Regions from separate parts of the Actinoplanes subglobosus genome, predicted to be linked through region 1. Evidence: riboswitches for the same ligand, from Rfam matches in the RefSeq annotation. Region 1 holds a riboswitch; each other region holds the start of a gene.
What was found. A riboswitch is a leader RNA that binds a small molecule or an ion and turns the genes downstream of it on or off. The one in region 1 is predicted to bind cobalamin.

Region 1 (5,125 bases):
AGCTCCGGGTCGCCGGGGCCCAGCCCCACCCCGAAGAGCCGCCCGGTCCGGGCCGTCACCTGCGAGGGAATCGCCGCCGCGGTGTCGCCGCGGGCTGCGTCGTTCGTCATCGAAGTCCTTGCGTGGGTTCTCCGGCGCCGGACCGGAGGAGTATGGGGTTCTCCGGCCGCCGGGATCCTTCGGTCGGGGTCCTGCTGCCGGGTTTCGGTCGCCGGGATCCTTCGGTCGGGGTCCTGCTGCCGGGTTTCGGTCGCTGGGGTCCTTCGGTCGGGGTCCTGCTGCCGGGTTTCGGTCGCTGGGGTCCTTCGGCTGCCGGACCGGCGGGTTGTCGGGTTGGCGGGTTTGTCGGGTTCGGTCTACTCGGCTTCGGAGGCGAGGGCGTTCACGGCGGCAGCGGTGATGGCGCTGCCGCCCCGGCGGCCCCGGACGATCAGGTACTCGAGGCCGGACTCGGCCAGCGCCTCCTTCGACTCGGCGGCGCCGATGAATCCGACCGGGATGCCGATCACGGCGGCTGGTCGGGGCGCACCCGCCTCGACCATCTCCAGCAGCCGGAACAGTGCGGTCGGGGCGTTGCCGATCGCCACCACGGCGCCGCCCAGCCGGTCGCCCCACAGGTCCAGGGCGGCGGCGCTGCGGGTGTTGCCGATCCCGGCCGCGAGCTGCGGAACAGCGGGGTCCCGCAGGGTGCAGACCACGTCGTTGGCGGCAGGCAGCCGGGTCCGCGTCACCCCGGAGGCCACCATCTCGGCGTCACACAGGATCGGGGCACCGCCGAGCAGCGCCTTGCGGGCCGCGGTCACCACGGCCGGACTGAACCGGACGTCCTCCACCAGATCCACCATCCCGCAGGCGTGGATCATCCGGACCACCACCCGGGACACGTCGTCCGGCAGCCCCGACAGATCCGCCTCGGCCCGGATCGTGGCGAACGACCGCCGGTAGATCTCCGCGCCGTCGCGCACGTACTCCATGGTTCAGAGCCTCCTAGCCACCGCTATCACGTCTTCCAGCCCACTCGCCGCCGCGTCCCCGGGCCACGCCACCGCCGCACCTCCCGGTCGTGCCGGCGTCGCCACCTCTTCCGGCCGTGTCGGCGCCGTCCTGTCCTCCGGTCGGTCCACTGCCGCACCTCCCGGTCGTGCCGGCGTCGCCACGTCTTCCGGTTGTGCCGGCGCCGTCCTGTCCTCCGGTCGGTCCATTGCCGCACCTCCCGGTCGTGCCGGCGTCGCTGTGTCCTCCGGGGCCGTTGCTGCCGTGACCGGCGCGGAGACGCCGATCATCGGTGGTCGGGCGGCCGGCGTCGATGGTCCGATTAGCCCGGAATCTCCGGACGGTGCCCGCCGTCCGGACGCTGATCCCGCCCGGACGGCGGTGGCGACGTGCACACCCGGCTCACCGCCACCGGCCGGATGGCGAGTGATCAGGTAGCCGTCCGTGGTCGCCTCGGCGCGGACGTGCGCTCCCGCCGGACTGCCGCACGCGCGGGCGCAACCCACCCAGTGAACCGGGAGGCCGTCGACGAAACGGGCCGCGGCGGTCGCGTCGGCGCGCACGTCGGACAGCGATTTCGCGCAACCTGGCCGGCCGGCGCAGGCGGTCACTCCCGACCACGGCGAACCGGGCGCCACGGCGAGACCGGCTCCGGCCAGGCGATCCGCCCAGGCCGGCGCCGCCGCCGGTGGCAGATCGGCAACCACCACGCCACGCCACGGCGTCACGACCAGCAGTTCCGCGGCCTCCAAGACCCTCATCGGCACGCCATCGAGGCGCCCCAACGGCACCAGCGCGGCGACCGCGGCGAGCCCGTCCTCCTGTGGCAGCACCCCGATCAGGTCACCGGGCTCCGGCGCCTCGACGGGCACCGCGACATCCACGGGCACGATCGTCACGCCGGGCGTGACGGTCACCGGGTCGGGCGGCACGCCGAGTGTGGCGGCCAGCCGGGCCGTGATGCGAGCGGGGCCGTCGATGAGCTCGCGCAACCGCCACGCCGCAGCGCTGCCGGAGCGCTGCTCGGCCCGCTCGGCCAGGAACGCGTGGGCGGCGGCGACCATCGTGGGCACGACGTCGTCGTAGCCGGCACGCAGCCCGGTGTCATGCCCGCCGAGCCTGATCACGAACGGTCCGTCGACGGCGGAAGCGGCGGGTGGGCACGGGACGACTGTGGACGGCGGCACCGGGACCGCGGCCACGTCGGAGGCGAGCGGGACCTGGCCGATGGCGAAGAGGAACTTACCGGGCAGCGCGGCCAGGGTGGCGTCAGCCTGGATCGCGAGGTCGAGCCGTCCTACGAGAGCGCGGAGAAGCGATCCTGGAAGAGGCGGGGCCGCAATGTTCCGTACATTATCGTGGGTCGGGGAAGGCAGCAGGCCCGCCGACCGCAACCGGGCCGCCAACGCCGGCGCATCGCCTGGTCTCAATGCTCTGAGCTGGAGATTGGCCCGGGAGGTCAGCTCCAGGCAGCCGTCGCCGAACTCCTCGGCCAGCTCGCGCAGCGAGCGCAGCTGAGCACCGGACAGCATGCCCCCTGGCAGCCGGACCCGCGCCAGCATGCCGTCGGCCGCGGCATGCAGCCGCAGCGCGCCGGGACAGGCGTCGGTGTCCGACGAACGGGGAGTCATGGCCCGGATACTACGGCCGACCCCCGACAGGAATTCACCTCCGTCGTGCGGTGGGTCGGGAGCGTCACAGCGGCCGTTCCGCCTTGACGCGGGACACCGGGGTTCGGAAAGGTTAGGGGCCAACGAGCGGCGACGCCGCGGAGGAAGCCGGTGCGAGTCCGGCGCGGTCCCGCCACTGTCACCAGGGCATTTCTCTGGGAGCCAGGAACTCCGGTCGCCGTGATGTCCGTCTACCCGGGGCGCGGACCCCGAGGGGGAGTGCGCTGTGTTCCTGCTGCTGTCGACGTCCGACACCGACCTGCTCAGCGCCCGGGCCAGCGGCTCGGCCTGGCGCCCGGCCAACCCGGCCCGCACCGCCGTCGACGACCTGCCCGCCCTGCTCGACGGGGCCGACCTCGTGGTGGTGCGTATCCTCGGTGGCCGCCGGGCCTGGGAGGAGGGCCTCGACGCGCTGCTCGCGAGCGGTCTGCCGGTCGTCGTCCTCGGCGGTGAGCAGGCGCCCGACGCCGAGTTGATGAAGCTGTCCACCGTGCCCGCCGGTGTCGCCGCGGACGCGCACACCTACCTGGCGCAGGGCGGTGCCGACAATCTCGCGGCACTGCACGACTTCCTCTCCGACACGGTGCTGCTGACCGGCAACGGGTTCGCTCCGGCGGTCGAGACCCCACAGTGGGGGCTCCTGCCACGCGAGGCGTCCGAGGGCGGCCGGGAGACGGTCGCGGTGCTCTACTACCGGGCCCACCACATGGCCGGCAACACCGCGTTCGTCGAGGCGCTGTGCCAGGCGATCGAGGCCCGGGGCGGCCGGGCGCTGCCGATCTTCACGGCCTCGCTGCGGACCGCCCCGCCGGAGCTGTTGGCCGAGCTGCGCAAGGCTGACGCGCTGGTGGTGACGGTTCTGGCCGCCGGCGGCACCCGCCCGGCGACGGCGAGCGCGGGTGGCGACGACGAGGCGTGGGATGTCGGTGTCCTCGCCGACCTGGACGTGCCGATCCTGCAGGGCCTGTGCCTGACCAGTTCGCGCGCGGCCTGGGAGGCCAGCGACGACGGTCTGTCCCCGCTGGACGCGGCGACGCAGGTGGCGATCCCCGAGTTCGACGGGCGGATCATCACGGTCCCGTTCTCCTTCAAGGAGATCGACGAGGACGGGCTGTCGGTCTACGTGGCCGACCCGGAGCGGGCGCTGCGGGTGGCCGGGATCGCTGTGGCGCACGCCCGGCTGCGGCATGTGCCGCCGGCCGACCGGCGGATCGCGCTGATGCTGTCGGCCTACCCGACGAAGCACTCGCGGATCGGCAACGCCGTCGGTCTGGACACCCCGGCCTCGACGGTCGCCCTGCTCGCCGCGCTCGCGGAGCGGGGTTACCGGATCGGCGACTTCGGGACCTATGACGGCGACGGTCTCATCCACACGCTGATCGCGGCCGGTGGCCAGGATCCCGACTGGCTCACCGAGGAGCAGCTCTCCGAAAACAAGGTCCGGATCTCCGGTGTGGCGTACGAGTCCTGGTTCGTGACGCTGCCGGACGACTTCCGGGAGAGTGTCGAGCGGCACTGGGGCCCGCCGCCGGGTGAGCTCTACACCGACGGCGGCGACATCGTGCTGGCCGCCCTCCGCGACGAGAACATCGTGGTCATGGTGCAGCCGCCGCGCGGGTTCGGGGCCAACCCGGTCGCCATCTACCACGACCCCGACCTCCCGCCGTCGCATCATTACCTGGCGGCGTACCGGTGGCTGGCCGACGAGTTCGGCGCGCACGCCGTCGTGCACGTCGGCAAGCACGGCAACCTGGAGTGGCTGCCGGGGAAGAACGTCGGCATGTCCGCTTCGGACGGCACCGACGCGGCCCTCGGCGACCTGCCGCTGATCTACCCGTTCCTGGTCAACGACCCGGGCGAGGGCACCCAGGCCAAGCGCCGGGCGCACGCCACCCTGGTCGACCACCTGATCCCGCCGATGGCCCGCGCCGAGTCCTACGGCGACATCGCCCGGCTGGAGCAGCTGCTCGACGAGCACGCCAACATCGCCGCCCTCGACCCGGCCAAGCTGCCGGCGATCCGCGCGCAGATCTGGACGCTGATCCAGGCCGCAAAGATGGACCACGACCTCGGTCAGGCCAACCGGCCCGACGACGAGGAGTTCGACGACTTCATCATGCACATCGACGGATGGCTGTGTGAGGTCAAGGACGTGCAGATCCGCGACGGGCTGCACGTGCTCGGTGCGGCGCCGACCGGCGAGGCCCGGATCAACCTGGTGCTGGCGATGCTGCGGGCACGGCAGATGTGGGCCGGCAAGGTGGCCGCCCTGCCCGGCCTGCGGGAGGCGCTCGGCCTGGCCGAGGACGCGTCCACCGCGGAGACCGACCGGGTCGAGGCGGAGGCCCGCGAGCTGGTCACGAGGATGGAGGAGGCCGGGTGGCCGACCACCGTGCCCGACATCTCGGACAATCCTGATGTGGTGCGGGTGCTGGAGTTCGCCGCCACCGAGGTGGTGCCCC
Region 2 (5,125 bases), on a different contig from region 1:
TGTGGGTCAGTCCAGCCAGATGTTGTCGTGCTTCAGGTAGAACTCGGTGCGCTCCTCGTCGGACATCTCGTCCAGGTGGGCCAGGCCCTCGAAGTAACCTTCGCGCGGGGCGCCCGGCGAGAAGTGCAGCAGCATCGACACGGGTGCTCCGGAACGGTTCTTGAATCCGTGGATCCCGCCGATCGGCACGTGCACCCAGTCGCCCGGTTCCGCCTCGATCCACTTCTCGCCGTTGTAGATGTTCATGACGCCGGACAGGATGTAGAAGGACTCGCTGATCGTACGGTGGAAATGCGGATCCGGGCCGGTCACGCCGGGCCCGCACTCCCACCGGTAGAGGCCGAAGAGCCCGCCGGTCGCCGCGCCGGTGGCCAGGTAGTGCACCTTGGTGCCGTTGTTCGGGTAGACGAATTCGGGCGGCGTGTCCGCGGGCCGGTGGAGTGCGCTCTTCTCGCCGGTGATCCCGTGATACCGCGGTGGTGGATACGTCATGGATCAATGTCTACCCGAAAGTCAGGACCGGTTTGACGACCTTTCCGGCGGCGGCGTCCTGCGCGGCTGATTCGATGGCCTCGAACGGGTATTCGGTGATCAGTTTCTCCACCGGGAGACGGCCGAGCCGGTGCAGGTCGACCAGCTGGGGCAGGAACGTGGCCGGGGTGGCGTCGCCCTCGATGACGCCGCGGATGCGCAGGCCGTTGTACATCACGGTCATGATGTCGAACTCCGCCCTGGTACCGAGCCCGACCAGGGCGAGCGTGCCGCGACGGCGGAGCAGGCCGAGGGCCTGGGCGATCACGTCGGGACGGCCGGTGGTGTCGATGGCGTGGTGGGCGGCCTCGGGCTCGGTGCCGGTGGCGCCCAATGCGACGGCCAGCTCGCGGCGTGCCCCGACCGGGTCGACGGCGATCACCTCGCAGCCCAGCGAGACGGCGGCCATCACCGCGGACAGGCCCACGCTTCCGGCGCCGAAGACGAGCACCGTGTCGCCGGGGGAGGGGCGGAGCACGTTGAGGACGGTCCCGGCGCCGGTCTGTACGCTGCAACCGAGCGGCGCGGCTACCGTGGGTGACAGGGTGCTAGGTACCCGTACCACATTGGTCTGATGGGCGAGCAGATGGGTCGCAAAGCTGGACTGGCCGAAGAAGTTGCCGAAGACCTTGTCTTCGCCGCTGCTCAGCGGCGTGCTGCCGTCGGCGCGGGTGCCGCGCATGTTGAGATCGCTGAGCAGGCAGTAGGCCGGATGCCCGCCGCGGCACAGTTCACACAGACCGCAGCTGCGGTAACTGACCGCGACCGTGTCGCCGACGGTGACCGTGGTGACCGCGTCGCCGACGGCCTCGACGACGCCGGCGCCCTCGTGGCCGAAGACCATCGGGGAGATCCGGGCCGGCCAGCGGCGCCGCATGCTGAGGTCGGTGTGGCAGATGCCGGCCGCGGTGACCCGGATCAGCACCTCGTCGGTGCGCGGCGGTTCGAGGTCGAGGTCGCGGAGGGTGAACGGTCCGCCGGCCGTTTCGACGAGCGCTGCCCGGATGCGCACCGGCTCACTCTCTCTCGAGGACGAAGTAGTAGTGCCGGCCGTCGTCGAGGACGCCCTTGCCGTTCATGACGCCGAGCAGGGTGTCGTCGTCGACGCGTTTGAAGTGGTCGAGGACCGGCTGGCCGTCGTAGACCATGGTCGCGGTCGTCTCGCCGCGGAACTCGACGGCGTAGAGGGCGGCGCCGCCCTTGGCCCGTTCGACGTCGTCGAACAGGTTGCCGTCGTCGTCGCGGCAGACGAGCGGGGCGACGTCGGTACGGGAGGTGAAGCGTTTGCCGTGCCAGCGGATCTTCGGCAGGTAGCCCTCGAAGCGGTGGCCGCTGACGAACTCGCTGCCCCGCCAGGAGCCGAGGATCTCGTCGGGCCCAGTTGTCGGCAGTGCGGCCCAGAGATCGTCGAGCTCGTCGATCGTGGTCTTCCCGGCGTCGGCGCGGATGTCGGCGATACGGCGGCGAGCGGTTGCGGCGTCCATGTCCCACCCCTCTTATTGACGTTCCGCCAATATAAGCGACACGCCATGTGGTGTCGACGGTCGCCGAGTGTGGCCATATATAGTGCCTCTCGCAGCTGGTTCGGGCAGGTCGCACAGACCTGCCCGAGGCAACAGGGAACCCGGTGCAAAACCGGGACTGCCCCGCAGCGGTGAGTGGGAACGACCGCCGTCATCAAGCACTGGGCCTCGCGAGAGGCCTGGGAAGCGACGGCCAGTAGGGATGAGCTGGACGCCCACGAGTCCGAAGACCTGCCAGCGCGCCGCACGTCACCGTGGCGTGCGGCGGTCGAAGGCCGCGTGGGACGGCTGACGCCGAAGCGTCCCCGCATGCCCGGGGACCGATGGTGTCCGCCCCCACGCGCCCGCTCGCGAGGAGAGGGCATGACACTCACGCCGCAGAAGACGGCGGTGCCGGAGCAGCGACGGCACGTGATGCAGGTGCGCAAACGCAACGGCGACCTGGAGACGGTCGACGTCAACAAGATCGTCAAGGCGGTCGAGTTGTGGGTCACCGACCTCGACGAGGTCGATCCGCTGCGCGTCGCGACGAGGACCATCAGCGGCCTGTACGACGGCGCGACCACCGCCGAGCTGGACAAACTCTCGATCCAGACGGCCGCGGAGCTGATCGGTGAGGAGCCGCAGTACTCGAAGCTGGCGGCGCGGCTGCTGGCCGCCTACGTCGACAAGGAGGTCCGCGGCCACGGTGTCGCGAGCTTCAGCCAGTCGATCCGTCACGCGCACGGTCTCGGCCTGATCGGTGACGGGACGGCCGCGTTCGTGGCCCGCAACGCCCGCAAGCTCGACGACGCCGTGGACGTCACCGGTGACCTGCGGTTCGAGTACTTCGGGCTGCGCACCGTCGCCGACCGGTACCTGTTGCGCCACCCGACGTCGCGGCTGGTCGTCGAGACACCGCAGTACTGGCTGCTGCGTGTCGCGTGCGGCCTGTCGACGGACGCCCGCGAGGCGATCGGCTTCTACCGGCTGATGTCGTCACTGGCCTATCTGCCCAGCTCACCGACACTCTTCAATTCGGGCACCCGGCACACGCAGATGTCGTCGTGCTTCCTCGTCGACTCGCCCAGGGACGAGCTGGACTCCATTTACGAGCGTTATCACCAGGTCGCGAAACTGTCGAAGTTCTCCGGCGGCATCGGCATCGCATGGTCGCGGATCCGTGGCCGCGGCGCGCTGATTCGCGGCACGAACGGCCGGTCGAACGGCATCGTCCCGTTCCTGAAGACCCTCGACGCCGGGGTGGCCGCGGTCAATCAGGGCGGCCGTCGCAAGGGCGCCGCGTGCGTCTATCTGGAGCCGTGGCATCCGGACGTCGAGGAATTCCTGGAACTGCGGGACAACACCGGTGAGGAATCACGCCGGACCCACAATCTCAACCTGGCGAACTGGATTCCGGACGAGTTCATGCGCCGGGTCGAAGCCGATGAGGACTGGTCGCTGATCGACCCGTCCGACGCCCCTGAGCTGCCGGATCTGTTCGGTGACGCCTTCACCGAGGCCTACCGGGCGGCGGAGAAGAAGGCGGTCAAAACCGTCAAGGCCCGGGATCTGTACGGGCGGATGATGCGCACGCTCGCCCAGACCGGCAACGGCTGGATGACGTTCAAGGACCGCTCGAACGCGCTGTCGAACCAGACCGGCGAACCGGGCAACGCCATTCACCTGTCGAATCTGTGCACCGAGATCCTCGAAGTGAACAACGACGAGGAGACGGCGGTGTGCAACCTCGGGTCGATCAACCTCGGCGCGCACGTCACCGCCGACGGCGTCGACTGGGAGCGACTGCGCGCGACGGTGCGGACGGCAGTGGTCCATCTGGACCGGGTCATCGACATCAACTACTACCCGTCGGCGCAGGCGGCGGCCTCGAATCCGCGCTGGCGACCGGTCGGGCTCGGACTGATGGGATTGCAGGACGCGTTCTTCACCCTGCGGCTCCCGTTCGACTCCGACGAGGCCCGTTCCCTTTCCACGCGGGTGCAGGAGGAGATCTTCCTGACCGCGCTGGAGACGTCGGCCGGGCTCGCCGCCGTTTCCGGGCCGCATCCGGCCTATTCCGAGACCCGCGCGGCGAAGGGTCACCTGCACCCGGATCTGTGGGGCGCGTCGCTGACCCAGACCGCGCGTTGGGAAGCGCTCCGCTCGACCGTCGCCGAGCACGGGCTGCGCAATTCGCTGCTGGTCGCGATCGCGCCGACGGCGACGATCGCGTCGATCGCCGGCGCCTACGAATGCATCGAGCCGCAGGTCTCCAATCTGTTCAAGCGCGAGACGATGTCCGGCGAGTTCCTGCAGATCAATACCTATCTGGTACGGGAGCTGAAGTCCCGTGGTCTGTGGACGCCGGAGATCCGCGAGCAGATCAAGCGGGCCGACGGATCGGTGCAGGGCATCGGCGAACTCCCGGACTCCGTGAAGGAACTCTTCCGCACGGCGTGGGAACTGCCGCAGCGCGCCCTGATCGACCTGGCCGCGGCCCGGGCCCCGTTCATCGACCAGTCCCAGTCGCTGAATCTCTTCCTGGCCGCGCCGACCATCAACAAACTGTCGTCGATGTACCTTTACGCCTGGAAAACCGGCCTCAAGACCACCTACTACCTGCGGTCGCGACCGGCGACGCGGATCCAGCAGGCGACCGTGTCGCTCATTCCCGCGCTGACCGCGGAGGCCTGCTCCCTGGAGAACCCCGAATCGTGTGAGGCCTGCCAATAATGCTGCTCGACCCCGGAATGGACCTGACCCTGCGGCCGATGAAGTACCCGCACTTCTTCGACCGGTTCAAGGACGCCATCAAGAACACCTGGACCGTGGAGGAGGTCGACCTGCATTCCGACCTCGCCGACCTGGCCCGGCTGACACCGGCCGAGCAGCATCTCGTGTCACGGCTGGTCGCCTTCTTCGCCACCGGGGACACGATCGTGGCGAACAATCTGGTCCTCAACCTCTATCAGCACGTGAACTCGCCGGAGGGGCGGCTCTATCTGTCCCGGCAGCTGTTCGAGGAGGCCGTGCACGTCCAGTTCTATCTCAATCTGCTCGACACCTATGTGCCCGACGAGCAGGAACGG
Region 3 (5,125 bases), on a different contig from region 1:
CAGCGCCGTCAGCAGATTCCCGGTCCCGCAGCCGATCTCCAGCACCCGCTGCCCGGCCCGAACCCCGGCCGCGTCCAGCAGTTCCCGGTGCAGCCGGCCCGCCCCGAGCAGCAGCGTCAGCGGATCGTAGAGCGGCATCAGCCAGTGCCGGCCCATCCCAGGCAGATAATCCCCATCCGCGGTATGACGAAGTTTGGTCATGCCTCTAGCATCAGCCCCGTGACCACAGGCCCCAATGGTGAATCCTCGGCCAGGATGCGACATTCTTCGGTTCCCCTGGTGGGGTTTCCGCACCAGCCCGGCCACCCGCCGATCGCGACCGCCCGGTTCCCCGGCCACCCCGTACACACCGGCACCCACGCCCACGACTTCCTCGTCCTGTTCTACGCCCACCACGCCGACGTCCACGCCGTCATCGACGACCGGCCCTGGCAGATCTCCGACGGCGACCTGTTCGTCCTCGCCCCCGGCCAGGTCGTCGCCTTCGAAGCCACCGACATCCAAGGCTGGGTGGTGTGGTTCCCCGCCGACGCCATCCGATCCACCGGCACCAGCTGGCGGTCACATCCACTGCTGTTCCCGTTCGCCGCCGGCACCGACCGCATCCAGCGCCTGCACATCCCACCGGCCGACCGCGACGACTGGCTACAGCGCTTCACCGACCTCGACACCGAACTGTCGGCCCGCCGCGACGGCTACACCGAAGCCGCGACCGCCCACCTGACACTGCTGCTGGTCGCCACCGCCCGCCTGTCACCCCGATCAGCCGACGACCCACTGCTCGCCGCCGTCTTCGACGTCATCGAGGACCGCTTCCGCGACCCGCTGTCGCTGACCGACGTCGCCGCCGCCCTCGCCCTCACCCCAGGACACCTGACCACCGTCGTACGCCACCGCACCGGCCGCACCGTCCAGCAGTGGATCACCCACCGCCGCCTCCAGGAAGCCCGCCGCCTGCTGACCGAAACCGGACTGCCCGTCGCCACGATCGCCCGGCGCTGCGGCTACCCCGACACGTCGTACTTCATCAAACGGTTCCGCACCCAGCACCAGCTCACCCCCACCCAGTGGCGTGGCTAGACCGCGAACCCTTCCCGCCACCCGCCCGTCAGCGCCTGCGGGGTGACACTCCAGTCGACCTCCCGCCGGGCGGCGACCAGCTGAAAATTACGCACCACCTGGAACAGATGATTCAACAGATCCCGCACCTGGAACTCGGCACACGGCGTCGCCTGCGACAACTGCTCGTCACGGACCCCCGCGACCAGACCGGCGACCACCGGCACACACCCCGCACGGGTGACCGTCAGGCCCGCCCCGGATCCGTCACCAGCAACTCGTCGTCACTGTCGACGTCCCCCGACTGCGCCTCCGCCGCCGTCACCCCCACCAGCTGCAGAAACCGGTCACCGAGCTCCGGATCAGCGGCCAGGATCACCACCGACAGACCCGTCGGCGGCCCGTCACCCTGCGGATGACCCGTGATCGGGCCACCCAGATCCGCCCACTGACCCTCCTCGAACGGCTCCGCCGCCGCATCCGCCAGCACCGCCACCCGGTTCAACAACAGAAACGGCCACTGCGGCGGCTGCGGCTCCACCCCGCGCACCACCCGCACCGTCAACTCGAAACCCTGCCGCTCACCCAGCCCGTACGTCACGAAATGCCAATGCCCGTCCGCCGGATACGCCGACGCGGCCCGTAACGCGAAACCCTCCGCCGGATACGACACATGCCACGGCTCCGCCTGCGGATAGAGCCGGCCCAATGCCTCGGTGACGACGTCCCACATCATCCCGGCATTTGATCATGCGCAGGGGTGTCATGGGCAGAGGTATCGCGCGCCGCCCGCCAACCCCGCCGACGACCCCGGCCCACCACCACGGCCACCAGACCCGCCACCACCGCCAGCCCCGCACCACCAGCAGCGAACAAACCCGCCCGCTCCCAAGCCGGACCCCGCGACGCCACCACCACCGGCACCGGCGACCCGGCCGGCACCGCCGCCACCACCGGACCCGCCTCCTCCGACAACGCCCGATACGGATTCAACAGCCCCACCCCGTACGCCACACTCCGCGGCCCACCCGGCGCCGGATCCACCGACCGCAACAACCGGCCCGTGATCTCCCGCGCACTCTCCCCCGGAAACCGCTCCCGCAACAACGCCACCGTCGCCGACACGAACGGCGCCGCAAAACTCGTCCCCTGCACCGACCGATGCCCCCGCACCGGCGACAACACCGTCACCTGATCACCGAACGCCGCAATGTCCACATGCGCACCCGGCTGCGAATAACCGGCCAGCAACCCGTCCGCCCCCACCGCGGCCACCCCGATCACCCCCGGATAAGCCGCCGGATACGCCACCCCCGCCTCCGCACCACCATTACCGGCCGCCGCGACCACCACCACATCCGACCGCACCGCCTCAGCGACCGCATCCCGCACCGCCGGATCCTCCAACGGCATCACCAGCGAGATGTTGATCACGTCAGCATCCGCCGGACCCGCCGCCCACCGGATCGCCGACGCGAACGCATCCGCACTCGACCGCGACCGCGCGATCTCCTGCTGCCCCCTGCTGTCGGTGTCCTCGGTCACCCGCACCGGAACAATCGTCACCCCCGGCGCCAAACCCTGCACCCCGGTACTCACATCCGGCAGCCCCGCGATGATCCCCGCCACCGCCGTCCCATGCCCCACACAGTCACGCCGCCCGTCCGGAGCACCGTGCAACAGATCCCGCCCCGCCGCGACCTGCCCCTTCAACTGCGCATTACGCACATCCACCCCGGAGTCGACCACCGCCACCCGCACCCCGGCACCGGTCGCCAGACCCGCCAGACGCGCCGGCGCATACGCCCGCAACTCCGCCGGCACCCCCGCCACCACCGACCCCGCACCCAGACACGGCGCCGCCGCAACCGGCCCGGCCGGCACCACCACACCGGCACACACACCCACCACGACCGCCGCCACCAACCGCACCGCACACACCCCCGCACCACAGTGACCGGCGTGGATGCTACCGGTGCCCGGTTGTGCCGGCGGCACCCCGGCCATTAGGTTGAGAACAGCCAATCTGCGGTGTGTGAGGGAAACCGGTGAGAGTCCGGTGCGGTCGCGCCACTGTAAACGGGCCCCCAGCCAGGGGGCCGGTGAGTCAGGACGCTCACGTGCCGCAGGCCCCATCGATCGGGACGCGTCATCCCGTAGGAGGTTGACTCCGCCATGTCCAAGGCACAGACCATCACCACCCCCGCGGTCTCCGGCAAACTCCTCGCCACCGCAGCCGGCTTCACCGGCCTGATGCTCCTGCTGGCCTACCTCGTCGCCTTCGACCAGGGCGCCCTCTCCCAGAGCGGCATGTACCTGCACGAACTCATGCACGACGGCCGCCACCTGCTCGGTGTCCCGTGCCACTGACCCAACCCGGCTACATCCAGCTCCTGCTCCGCGGCCTGCTCGCCGGCCTCATCGCCGGCCTGCTCGCCGGAGGCTTCGCCTACCTCGCCGGCGAACCGCACATCAACGCGGCCATCGCCATCGAAGAAGCAGCCGCCCCCACCGGCGACACCGGCGAACAACCACTCGTCGACCGCGACATCCAGAGCACCGCCGGCCTCCTGCTGGCCACCAGCCTCTACGGCGTCGCCCTCGGCGGCATCCTCGCCACCGCCTACACCCTCCTACGACGACGCCTGCGCACCGGCAGCGACACCCACGCCGCCCTCGGCCTGGCCGCCGCCGCCCTCACCGGCATCGTCCTGGTCCCCTACCTCAAATACCCACCCAACCCACCCGCCGTCGGCAACCCCGACACCATCAACCAACGCACCGCCGCCTACCTCGCCGTCCTCGTCCTCGGACTGGTCGCCGTCTGGGCCGCCGTGCTCGCCTCCCGCACCCAAACCCACCCCTGGCGCCAAGCCGCCGCAGGCACCGCCGCCTTCCTCACCGTCGTCGGCATCGCCTACACGCTGCTGCCCACCTTCCACGAAGTCCCCGACGACTTCCCAGCCACCCTCCTCTGGGACTTCCGGATCTCGTCACTGGGCACCCAGACCATCCTCTGGACCGCCCTCGGCATCACCTTCGCCGCCCTGCTCACCCACAGCACCACCCGCAAGCAGGCCACCGCGGAGCCCATCACCACCGCGTGAACGCACTACGCCTGATCGCCGCCGGACACACCCCCGCACTACGCCGGGCCGTGTTCGGCGGCGACCCGCACCTCGACGAAGCCGGCCACCACGCCACCGTCGCCCTCAAGAACTCACCCGCACTGCTGCCACGCCACTTCCCCGACGACCAGCCCTGGCTGATCGCCCCCACCCACGCCGCCCAGCAGACCGCCACCCTCCTCGGCGCACCCGCCACCACCACCGAACCAGCCCTCGCCGAACCCGACTACGGCACCTGGACCGGCAACACCCTCGACCAGATCGACCCCGCCGGCCTCCACCAATTCCTCACCGACCCCACCGCAACACCCCACGGCGGCGAATCCCTCACCACCGCCACCACCCGACTCACCGCCTGGCTCGCACAAAACACCACCAGCAGACGTACGGCCATCGCCCACCCCCTGGTCATCCGCCTGCTCATCGCCGCCGCCCTCGGCCTGCCACCCAGCACACGCAGCCTCGCCGTAGCCCCCCTCACCGTCACCCGCCTCACCCACCACCACGGCTGGACCCTGCACCTCTGACCAACCGGACCCGCCATACGCGACCCAGCCGAGCCCCTCCGGCGAATGCCGCACCACCAGCGCCACCGCCGCCGCGATCAGCGCCCGCCACTCCGTAAAATCACCGACCGTGAACTACCACATCACCGTCGACGACCTCACCGGCCCCGCCATCGCCGCCCTCCTCCAGGAACACGTCGACCAGATGCGCGCCATCACCCCACCCGAAAGCAAACACGCCCTCGACCTCGACAGCCTCCGCGCCCCCGACATCACCCTCTGGACCGCCCACGACGGCGACCACCTCCTCGGCTGCGGCGCCCTCAAACACCTCGACCCCACCAGCGCCGAGATCAAATCCATGCGCACCGCCGCCACCGCCCAACGCCGAGGCGTCGCCGCAGCCCTGCTGACCCACCTCATCGCCGAAGC

Region 2: it holds a riboswitch for cobalamin, as region 1 does, so the genes downstream of both, ACFO0C_RS47275 (ribonucleoside-diphosphate reductase subunit alpha) here and cobN (cobaltochelatase subunit CobN) in region 1, are expected to answer to the same signal.
Region 3: it holds a riboswitch for cobalamin, as region 1 does, so the genes downstream of both, ACFO0C_RS26045 (CbtB domain-containing protein) here and cobN (cobaltochelatase subunit CobN) in region 1, are expected to answer to the same signal.

The regions. Positions count from the first base shown of each region.
Region 1 is NZ_JBHSBL010000038.1:9,358-14,482, reverse strand. Features, by position in the region: gene ACFO0C_RS46880 (precorrin-2 C(20)-methyltransferase) at 1-110, opposite strand, end outside; gene ACFO0C_RS46875 (precorrin-8X methylmutase) at 357-974, opposite strand; gene ACFO0C_RS46870 (precorrin-3B synthase) at 978-2,624, opposite strand; cobalamin riboswitch at 2,729-2,855, shown strand; gene cobN (cobaltochelatase subunit CobN) at 2,890-5,125, shown strand, end outside.
Region 2 is NZ_JBHSBL010000041.1:39,299-44,423, reverse strand. Features, by position in the region: gene ACFO0C_RS47290 (cupin domain-containing protein) at 7-492, opposite strand; gene ACFO0C_RS47285 (NAD(P)-dependent alcohol dehydrogenase) at 503-1,543, opposite strand; gene ACFO0C_RS47280 (DUF4334 domain-containing protein) at 1,548-2,015, opposite strand; cobalamin riboswitch at 2,095-2,307, shown strand; gene ACFO0C_RS47275 (ribonucleoside-diphosphate reductase subunit alpha) at 2,418-4,769, shown strand; gene ACFO0C_RS47270 (ribonucleotide-diphosphate reductase subunit beta) at 4,769-5,125, shown strand, end outside.
Region 3 is NZ_JBHSBL010000019.1:141,368-146,492, reverse strand. Features, by position in the region: gene ACFO0C_RS26070 (class I SAM-dependent methyltransferase) at 1-201, opposite strand, end outside; gene ACFO0C_RS26065 (helix-turn-helix transcriptional regulator) at 256-1,080, shown strand; gene ACFO0C_RS26060 (maleylpyruvate isomerase N-terminal domain-containing protein) at 1,077-1,280, opposite strand; gene ACFO0C_RS26055 (suppressor of fused domain protein) at 1,307-1,795, opposite strand; gene ACFO0C_RS26050 (S8 family serine peptidase) at 1,792-2,991, opposite strand; adenosylcobalamin (AdoCbl) riboswitch at 3,073-3,226, shown strand; gene ACFO0C_RS26045 (CbtB domain-containing protein) at 3,235-3,429, shown strand; gene ACFO0C_RS26040 (CbtA family protein) at 3,420-4,166, shown strand; gene ACFO0C_RS26035 (histidine phosphatase family protein) at 4,163-4,714, shown strand; gene ACFO0C_RS26030 (GNAT family N-acetyltransferase) at 4,824-5,125, shown strand, end outside.